Regions from separate parts of the Neptunomonas sp. XY-337 genome, predicted to be linked through region 1. Evidence: predicted binding sites of a transcription regulator. Region 1 holds the regulator's gene; each other region holds the start of a gene.
What was found. The regulator sigma-54, encoded in region 1, starts transcription at its own class of promoters, with help from an activator protein. The targets are predictions, from matches to a motif close to TGGCACNNNNNTTGCTNT.
Positions count from the first base shown of each region.

Region 2: flgB (flagellar basal body rod protein FlgB) is a predicted target of sigma-54. The motif match lies at 1,423-1,440, and genes of this name have one in related genera.
Region 3: peaA (quinohemoprotein amine dehydrogenase subunit alpha) is a predicted target of sigma-54. The motif match lies at 1,317-1,334, and genes of this name have one in related genera.

Region 1 covers NZ_SPLL01000002.1:175,027-178,310, reverse strand. Annotated here, with positions in the region: gene lptB (LPS export ABC transporter ATP-binding protein) at 1-569, shown strand, start outside; gene E4L36_RS04450 (RNA polymerase factor sigma-54) at 608-2,119, shown strand; gene hpf (ribosome hibernation promoting factor) at 2,166-2,456, shown strand; gene ptsN (PTS IIA-like nitrogen regulatory protein PtsN) at 2,475-2,930, shown strand; gene rapZ (RNase adapter RapZ) at 2,944-3,284, shown strand, end outside.
Region 2 covers NZ_SPLL01000003.1:331,102-334,385, forward strand. Annotated here, with positions in the region: gene E4L36_RS08665 (flagellar hook capping FlgD N-terminal domain-containing protein) at 1-531, opposite strand, end outside; gene flgC (flagellar basal body rod protein FlgC) at 553-987, opposite strand; gene flgB (flagellar basal body rod protein FlgB) at 990-1,394, opposite strand; gene E4L36_RS08680 (protein-glutamate O-methyltransferase CheR) at 1,569-2,417, opposite strand; gene E4L36_RS08685 (chemotaxis protein CheV) at 2,431-3,284, opposite strand, start outside.
Region 3 covers NZ_SPLL01000002.1:379,500-382,783, reverse strand. Annotated here, with positions in the region: gene peaA (quinohemoprotein amine dehydrogenase subunit alpha) at 1-1,245, opposite strand, end outside; gene E4L36_RS05400 (aldehyde dehydrogenase family protein) at 1,589-3,088, shown strand; gene E4L36_RS05395 (2-hydroxychromene-2-carboxylate isomerase) at 3,127-3,284, opposite strand, start outside.

The DNA.
Region 1 (3,284 bases):
TTGGTGCCGATAACGGCGCTATTCGTATCGATAACGACGATGTCACAGCGATGCCCATGCACGAGCGCGCACGTCGCGGTGTCGGTTACCTCCCTCAAGAAGCGTCAATATTTCGCAAGCTTAGCGTTCACGACAACCTGATGGGCATTCTCGAGATGCGTCCTGAACTGTCAGCTGCGCAACGGCGTGAAAAGCTCGAGAGCCTTTTAGAAGAGTTCCATATAAGTCATCTGCGCGATAGCCTAGGGATGGCACTATCTGGTGGCGAACGTCGACGTGTCGAAATAGCCAGAGCGCTCGCCTCAGAGCCAAGTTTTATATTGCTAGACGAGCCCTTCGCTGGCGTCGACCCTATCTCTGTGAACGATATCAAGCAGACAATTAAACACCTGCAATCCAGAGGCATCGGCGTACTCATTACCGATCACAATGTACGAGAAACATTGGATATCTGCGAAAAGGCCTATATTGTTAGTGAAGGAGTGATTCTTGCTCACGGTTCACCGCAAGACATTCTCGCCAACGAACAGGTAAAAGCTGCTTACCTTGGGGATACCTTTAGACTCTAAGTGACGATCTTGCTGTTTCGGAGTAGTTCTACAAAATTATGAAGCAATCTTTACAGCTTAAAATGGGGCAACATCTCACGATGACCCCCCAGTTGCAGCAAGCGATCAAACTGCTACAACTATCAACCCTGGACCTACAGCACGAAATCCAAGAAGCATTGGAGAGTAATCCGATGCTAGAAACAGGCGAAGAAAGCGACGCCTCAGCGGCAGAAACAGAATCTAAAGAGCTCACCACCCCCAGTGAAGATGCGACCACTCAAGCAACAGCAGAAGCTAGCGCCAAGAGTGAAGACGCTGAACCTGCCTTTGAGGAGGAGTGGAGCAACGATATTCCTGAGGAGCTGGCCACCGATTCATCGTGGGACGACACTTATCAAATAAGCAGCGGTTCCAGCAGCGCGGCTAGTCGTGACGATGATTTCATGGAGTCTAACGACACCTCCGAAGAGACGTTACAAGATCATTTGGAATGGCAACTCAACCTGACACCAATGAGCCAAACGGATGTCGCGATTGCCGAAGTCATCATTGATGGTATCGATAGCGCTGGTTATCTGCGCGTCTCCACCGAAGATATTTTAGAGCATCTACAAAAAGCGCAACCCGAGCAATTTGCGGAAAGTGAACTCGATGAAGTTGAGGCAGTACTCAAACGCATTCAACAGTTTGATCCTCCCGGTGTTGCAGCAAGGGATTTGGGCGAGTGCCTTGCCATTCAATTGGAGCAATTACCAGAAAAGCCGCCTCTTTTGGCTCAAGCACTAACGCTATGCCGCCAGTATATACACCTACTGGGGACGCATGATTATCGCCAGTTAATGCGTCGTTTGCGCTTGAAAGAGCCACAATTACAAGCCGTAGTCACGCTTATTCAGTCACTCAACCCTCAGCCGGGGGCTTATATCTCCAATACTGCCGCTGAATACGTGATACCCGACGTCTTTGTGGAAAAAGTAAAAGGTGAGTGGACGGTACGGCTCAATAACGATGCCTCGCCGACACTGAAAATCAACACCGAGTACGCAAGCCTTATCAAGCGCGCCGATAGCAGCGCCGATAACACGTATCTCAAGAATCATCTTCAGGAAGCACGTTGGTTTATTAAAAGCCTGCAAAGCCGCAATGAAACCATGCTAAAAGTCTCGCAGCAGATTGTTGAGCGGCAGCTGGACTTTTTCGAGCACGGCGAAGAGGCAATGAAGCCTATGGTGTTGCACGATATTGCCGAAGCGGTCGAGATGCACGAGTCAACCATCTCCCGAGTAACAACCCAAAAGTATATGCATACTCCACGGGGCATTTTTGAGTTGAAATACTTCTTCTCAAGCCACGTGAATACCAGTGACGGAGGTGCAGCCTCCTCTACAGCCATTCGTGCTGTCATCAAAAAGCTAATTGCAGCTGAAAACCCAGCCAAACCTCTAAGCGACAACAAGATTGCCAAACTTCTGGATGAAGAAGGTATTCAAGTAGCGCGCCGAACGATCGCAAAATATAGAGAAGCGATGGGAATCGCGCCTTCTAATGAGCGAAAGCGTTTGGTTTAATGAGTTCTGTTAACAGCACATCTGCTGTTGTGTAAAGGAGATAGCTATGCAAATTAACATTACAGGTCATCACGTAGAACTTACTGAAGCACTGTCTGAGTATGTTCATACAAAGTTTGAAAAATTGGAGCGCCATTTTGATAACATCACCAACGTACAGGTGACCCTGAGTGTCGATAAGCAGAGCCAAAAGGCCGAAGCGAATATGCACGTTGCTGGCGGTGAAATTTTTGCTGCGAATGAGCACGAAGATATGTATGCTGCGCTGGATGGTTTAACGGACAAACTTGACCGTCAAATCATTAAGCACAAAGAAAAAATGAAAAGTCACAAATAACGAATAGATCTGCCTAACATGTCAATTTTATCCCTGCTGTCATCTGATCGAGTCTTTAACAACTTAGAGGGTGGCAGCAAAAAAAGGACGCTTGAGATTATCAGCGAGCATCTCGCCCAATCGCACAGCGACCTAGCTGAAGAAGCAGTATTTTCAGGATTAATTAACAGGGAAAGGTTAGGCAGTACCGGCATCGGCGATGGGGTAGCGATACCCCACTGCCGTTTCCCCGGTCTGCAAGAAGCCGTCGGTGTGTTCGTCCGCTTAGCAACTCCGGTGGACTTTGATGCGATTGACAACCGCCCAGTGGACCTGATGTTTTTTTTGTTGGTTCCCGAGGATGCGTGTGATCAGCACCTTGCCACCCTTGGCGCACTCGCCGAAGCGTTCAGCAAAGAGGATAATCGTAACAAAATGCGCAGCGCCGCAAGCGATTCGGAATTGATGCAGATTTTGGAGTCCACCTTCAACTAATTGAGCAAAGACCATGAAACTGGTAATCATCAGTGGCCGCTCAGGCTCAGGAAAAAGTACCGCATTACAGGCACTAGAAGATGTTGGTTTTTATTGCATTGACAACCTTCCAGCCAAGTTACTCCCGGAACTGATCTCTCACATCACTGATGATGATGCTCAACTCAAGCGGGTTGCCGTCTGTATCGACGCCCGTAACCTGTCCAGCAACCTAGAAAAACTGCCCGATATCTGGCATCAAGTTAAGCGTAATAACGAGATCAGTGTTGAGATGGTCTACCTTGACGCCTCTCACGAAACACTCCTACGTCGATACAGCTCAACGCGCCGCCGCCATCCGCTGGCTGACCGTGT
Region 2 (3,284 bases), on a different contig from region 1:
TTCGATCACCACGCGGTAGCTGCCTTTGGGTAGATCTTCGCTCGCCTTCCAAACGAACTCATGATCCCCCGCTCGACGAGAGCCCATTGACCAGCTATCGACCACATTGCCACTCAGATCCGTGATACTAACGCGCATATCATCTACCGTTTTCTCGATTGAGCCGACTCCGCGAATCTCATCGCTCTCGCCGATAGACGCCACTTGCGTGTTGATATACGCCTTTTGCCCCACCATCGATGAAGCCTGCAGCGCTGCTTGGCTTGTCATCAATTGAGCGCTCATACTCTCGACGCTTTGCGTTAGCTTGTTGATACTTTCAACCTGACTCATGCTCGAAATCTGCTGCATGAAATCATTGGTATCTGCCGGGCTCGTCGGATCCTGATTTTGAAGCTGAGCGATCATCAGCTTCATAAACATATCGCTATCGCTCTCCGACTGCGTTTTTTGCGTACTCGCATTTTGGTTAGCTTGGTTTATCTGCTCATAAACCGACGGCGAGCCGCTAACGTTGTTAACATCAGCCATAGGACTACCTCAACACCCTAATTACTGACCCAGCGTAAGGGCACGCTGGACCATCTGTTTAGCGGAGTTCATTACCTCAGCATTGATCTGGAACGAACGAGATGCAGTGATCATATCCGCCATCTCTTCAACCACATTGACGTTTGGGTAATGCACATAGCCACCCTCGTCAGCCAATGGGTGGTTCGGGTTGTACTCTTTACGTAACGGCGCATCACTCTCAACGATGCCTGCCACCTGCACGCCCTGACCGGGCAGCAAGCCTGCGTCGACATCCGTCATCTGTTCTAGTGTGGGTGCTTTCAGCTCAAACACCGGTTTGCGCGCGCGATATGTCTCATCAACGCTGGAGCTGACACTTTCAGCGTTAGCTAAGTTACTTGCGGTCGTGTTCAAACGTACAGTTTGCGCACTCATCGCTGAACCGGCTATTTGAAAGACATTCGTTAAAGACATGTTTACTCACCCTTCAAGGCTTTTGATAAGCCTTTAAATTTGCGGTTCAAAAAATCAAAAGACGCTTGATAGTCCAGTGCGTTCTCGGTGTATCGCGCCATCTCTTCCTGCACTTCCACAGTATTGTCGTCTACCGATGGCTGCATAGGAGTGCGGTACATTAAGTCAGCCGCAAAATCTGGGTTGATAACGTCTGCATAGTGCGAATCGTGAGTCATGGACATTTTTAGCGGTGTTTGAGTAAGCGGCTGAGTGCCTGCAAGGATCTCTTTAAAATCCATATCACGCGCTTTGTAGTTTGGTGTATCAGCATTCGCGATATTATTAGCAAGCACTTCTGCACGCTTCTCACGCACAGCAACCGCTTGCTGATGAATCCCTAATGCTTTATCAAATGAAATTGCCATAACACACCTCTATCAATCTGCTCTACTTCAAGCAAAAGACGTGCCATAGAGAAACAAAAAGGTATGGTACCGATTTAAGGGGGCTACAGAGCGACTAAAGGCAAGGGAGTTACACTAGACAATAAAAAAGCGGCATACCATTGCCGCTTCTTTGCCGCTGTTGTCTCGGTATGGCTAGATAGCCTGATAGATTATGCCGGGTCGGCAATGAATCATTTTGTAGCAATCAGATAGACCGGGCAGCGACTCTGATGCCCCTAAAATCAAGTAGCCTCCCATATTGAGCTGGCGGCGCATCTTACGCAAGATCTCAGTTTTGACGTCAGCGGAAAAATAGATCAGTACGTTTCGGCAAAAGATGATGTCAAACTGCCCCATCGCCGAATATTGTCCAAGCAAGTTAATACTTTGAAAGCGTACTCGGGATTTGAGGGCTGGGCTGATCGTCCAAGACCCGTCGGCGTTCTCGGCAAAATGCTTCATCAAACGGTCTTTATCCAACCCCCGCCCAAGCGCCAACATTTCGTAGCGTCCAGATCGTGCTTGCTGTAACGCACTGGTGGAGATATCGGTTGCGATGATTTCCTCGCCCAATCCAAACGCGCCAAGGTTAGCTTTCTTAAACTCGTCAATCACCATACTCAGCGAGTATGGCTCTTGTCCGGTAGAACAGGCCGCAGACCAGATACGAATCTTCTTCTTTTTCTGCTCTGTGTGTAGTTCCGGCAGTAAACGATTTTTGAGAATGTCATAAGGATGAATGTCCCGAAACCAAAGCGTTTCGTTCGTTGTCATCGCATCAATGACTTTCTCTTTTAATTGGTTAGCCCCTGGACGCTGAAGCGCGCTGACAAGCGCCTTCAGATCGCTAAAGGTATTTTCGCTCATGATCTTGCTTAGGCGGCTTTGCACTAAGTATTGCTTGTGCTCAGCCAGAACAATTCCGCAGCTACGCTCTAAAAACTCACTAAAGACACGGAATTCTTCAGGGGTAATGCGAAACTGTTTTAAGCCATCCGTCATAGAGTCTCCCAAGTTATCGACCTTCGACTTTTTTGATACGCTCGATGACAACTCCCGCTAGGTCATCAGGGTTGAACTTGGCTAAGAACCCGTCCGCACCGACTTTTTTAACCATAGATACGTTGAAGCCACCACTCAACGAAGAGTGCAGCACAATATGCATACGCTCCATACGAGGGTCTTCACGAATCATCGCAGCTAAGGTGTAACCGTCCATTTCTGGCATCTCGATATCGGAGATCACCATCAAGAACAGCTCGGTGACATCGTTACCTTTTTCCGCAAGCTGTACTAACAGATCCCAAGCAATTCGACCGTTATTACACGTTGTTACCTTACAACCAAGGTCTTCCAAACTGCGCTGCATCTGGTTGCGCGCCACACTAGAGTCATCAACACAAAGTACGTGATGCTCTCGTGCTTTGCTACGCACTTCAGACGTCGCTACATCATCGCTTACTTTGGTTGCCATTGGGTAAAGGTCGGCCAAAATTTGCTCTACATCGAGAATTTCAATCAACTTACCTTCGTGCTCAAAAACGGCAGTCAGGTAGTTTTCAACACCGATCTCAGCAGGCGGCGCCATAATCTGATCCCAGTGGGTATTAAGAATTCGATCGACTTTGCGCACCAAGAACGCAAGCGTTCGCTTGTTGTACTCGGCAACGATAAGAAAACAGACTTGTTGCTGCTCTTTTGGTATCGCGTTTCGGCCAATAGCTTCAGAGAGGTCCAGCACGGGGATTGTCTCGCCCCGAATGTGGGCCATTCCTTTAATGGCAGTTGTTTGGCGCGGCACTTCTGTCAACTCGGGACATTGCAGCACCTCGCGGACTTTAAATACATTGATGCCGTAGGTTTGATCTG
Region 3 (3,284 bases), 200 kb from region 1:
AGAGCCGCCGTTACCGCCGACACGCCCAACAGCAAACTCCGGTACCACTTTCACTTGATCGATCGAGGAGAAAACATTGACTGAAGCACCGTTAGCAGAACCTGCTGAAACCTGACGTGCACCTTCGCTGGCACCGGCATCCGCCATCACCTCAACAACAACCTTGTTGTCATCGCGATATAGCTCTTTCACCACTTGCAGACCATCACCTAGCGACACCTGCTCACCTAACCCCGTACCCACCAGTGTTAACTGGGCACGGCTACCGGCACGAATGTACTCTGGTTGCACATCAAGCAACATAGGAGCACTGCCTTCGCGTACTGCGATGATGTCAGCACCCACTTCATCATGAACAGCTTCGAACATGCGTCCGGTTAGCTGCTGACCCGATTTGGAAGCGGCAAATACTTGACGCACTTTCACGCCATCGATTGTTAAGTCTGCCCGCCATTCATAACCGGTATACACGATCGCTCGGCCACTGCCTTTGATCGGGCTGCCATCGGCGTATTGGCCATCAACACTGACCTCATAGCGATCTCCTTGCTTAGCAACCACGGTCATGGTGCCGTGCAGATCACCCTTACCTGGCAGTTGGCCCGAGAAACTCCAACGCCCAGCAAGATCAGCCTTGGGCGCAGCTTTCCAACTCTCCCACGCGCTGGACTGCAGCGGATAGCTGCTGGTGAGTTCCGGCACCATCTTTTCAAGTGCAATATCAAACCAGTCGCGATCACGCGCCATCGCCTGATACTCAAGAGAAGGCCACTGACCTAAGTGAAAGTGCACCAACTTTTCCCACTCTTGCGCGGGGCGGCGCTGTAATGCGACACGCGCTCCAGAGTGGCAACGGGCACACATCTGTTCAAAGTCAGCTGACTCAAAGGATTCCATGGTGTTTAGGCGTCGCTCCATGGCATAGCGCGAGCCTGCGGTCTCTTCAGGTGCTAAACCTTGGCGATCAGCAAAGTATTTGACGAGCGTACGGCGCTCTTCATCAGTGATCTTAAGGCCGTGCATCAGTTGCATACGAGCAATCGTCATCAACCACCCTTCAGGGGTTTTCCGTTGGTGACTCATGCGGCTAAATTGGGGGGCGGACGCGTTCTCTTCGCTGTGGCAAAGCAAACAGTTATCACGAATGATCTGTTCTGCATCCGCCGCATAGCTTGAGGTAGTGGGTAACAGCATACCTGCAACCATCACACCACCCGCCAACCGGGGTAGGTTCCGATTCTTCATCAAGGCCAGACTCCTCTTATGTTTATTATTCAGTCGTCGCTGGCGCGACTTATTCCAACCTGTTCAGATAGAAAGCATGTCGTATGCCAAGAAATCAAAATTCATACTTTTCAATAAGTTAATTATCCTTACGCACTGCCCTCTAGTTCTTTTGACCCTGTTGCACTGTCTCACTTTGATACAACGACCGTCTCATCATGAGACACCTGAGACACCTTGACACAGCCCTCTAAAAACAAAAAATATATATAAAAAACAACAAGTTAATAAAATCATCCAAAATGGCATAGCTCTTGCGACGACAGCACTGTTCCTACACAAAAATAATTAAAAGGTTGAAAAGATGAGCGATATTCCAAACACCCCATCCCAAGCTGCACTCGATTTTATTCAGCGCCAACATAAGCTGTTAATTGGCGATCAGTGGCTTGAAGCCTCTAGTGGGCGCACCCACCCGGTGCTTAACCCATCTGATGGCGAGCAGATCACCACGATTCAAGCGGGTGACGTTAACGACATCAATAAAGCGGTTGCAGCCGCACGCCAAGCATTCGATGACTCTGAGTGGAGTCGCATCCGCCCTGTCGCACGCCAAAAGTTGCTGCTCGACTTCGCGGATCTAATTGAAAAAAACGCACCGCTGCTCGCAGAGATCGAAGCCATTGATAACGGTAAAAGTGCGGTGATCGCCGAGCATGTGGATATTCGTCTGGCCGTCGACTTTTTGCGCTACATGGCAGGCTTTGCAACGAAAATTGAAGGCCGTACCGTCGATGTCTCACTACCGTTTATGCCGGATAACCAGTTTCATGGGTACACCCGCCGCGAAGCGGTTGGTGTGGTTGGCGCGATTGTCGCTTGGAATTTCCCATTGCTACTCGCGTGTTGGAAGCTAGGGCCTGCACTCGCAACGGGGTGTACCGTAGTACTGAAACCCGCTGAAGATACACCGTTAACCGCGCTGAAGCTGGCGGAGCTTGCCCTAGAAGCAGGCTACCCGCCGGGTGTGTTCAACGTGGTTACCGGTCTAGGCCACGAAGCAGGTGCTGCCCTAAGCCAACACCCGGATGTTGATAAACTCACCTTCACCGGTTCCACCGAGATCGGTAAACTGATCGGCCATGCAGCGGTCGACAATATGACCCGCATCACCCTTGAGCTTGGCGGTAAATCTCCCTCTATCATCCTAGAAGATGCCGATCTTGCCACCGCCGCCGCAGGCGCTGCCAACGCAATCTTCTTTAACCAAGGCCAAGTATGCTGCGCAGGCTCACGCCTGTATGTGCACAGAAAGCACTTTGATCGCGTCGTGGCTGATATCTCGGATATTGCCGCCAACATGACGTTGGGTGGTGGTCTTGATGCAACCGCTCAGATGGGGCCATTGGTCTCTGCCAAGCAACAAGCGCGTGTATGTAACTATATCGACCAAGGCCGCGATGCCGGTGCCACAATTACCACCGGTGGTGGCGCGGTTGATCGCCCTGGCTTCTTCGTGCAACCCACGGTTATGGTGGATGTAAACCAGCAATCAAGTGTGGTGCGTGAAGAGATCTTCGGACCCGTTTTGGTCGCCATGCCATTCGATGATGTGGATGAAGCGGTGCGTATTGCCAACGACAGTCAGTATGGTTTGGGTGCCAGCATCTGGTCGAACAATCTATCCGAGGTGCATCGGATGATTCCACGTATCAAGTCCGGTTCGGTTTGGGTCAACTGTCACACAGCACTTGATCCTGCTCTGCCATTCGGTGGCTATAAACAGTCAGGCTTTGGCCGTGAGATGGGCGCAGAAGCCATTGAGTACTACACAGAAGTGAAAACGGTGCTGATGAGTATCTGATTTTAAACCGCGCGCTCGATTGAGCGCGCGTTGCTCACTTAACGATTTTGAAACTGCTTGCGATCAATGCCACGAGCACGTGCCAGCATCTCTTCCAGCGCCTCTCGATCTAGCGGGTCATTGCCTTCAACACACAGCTTTAGATGCTCACGCTGATCATTGCCCCAGAACAGCTCGCCGTCTAGCACAAAAGTCG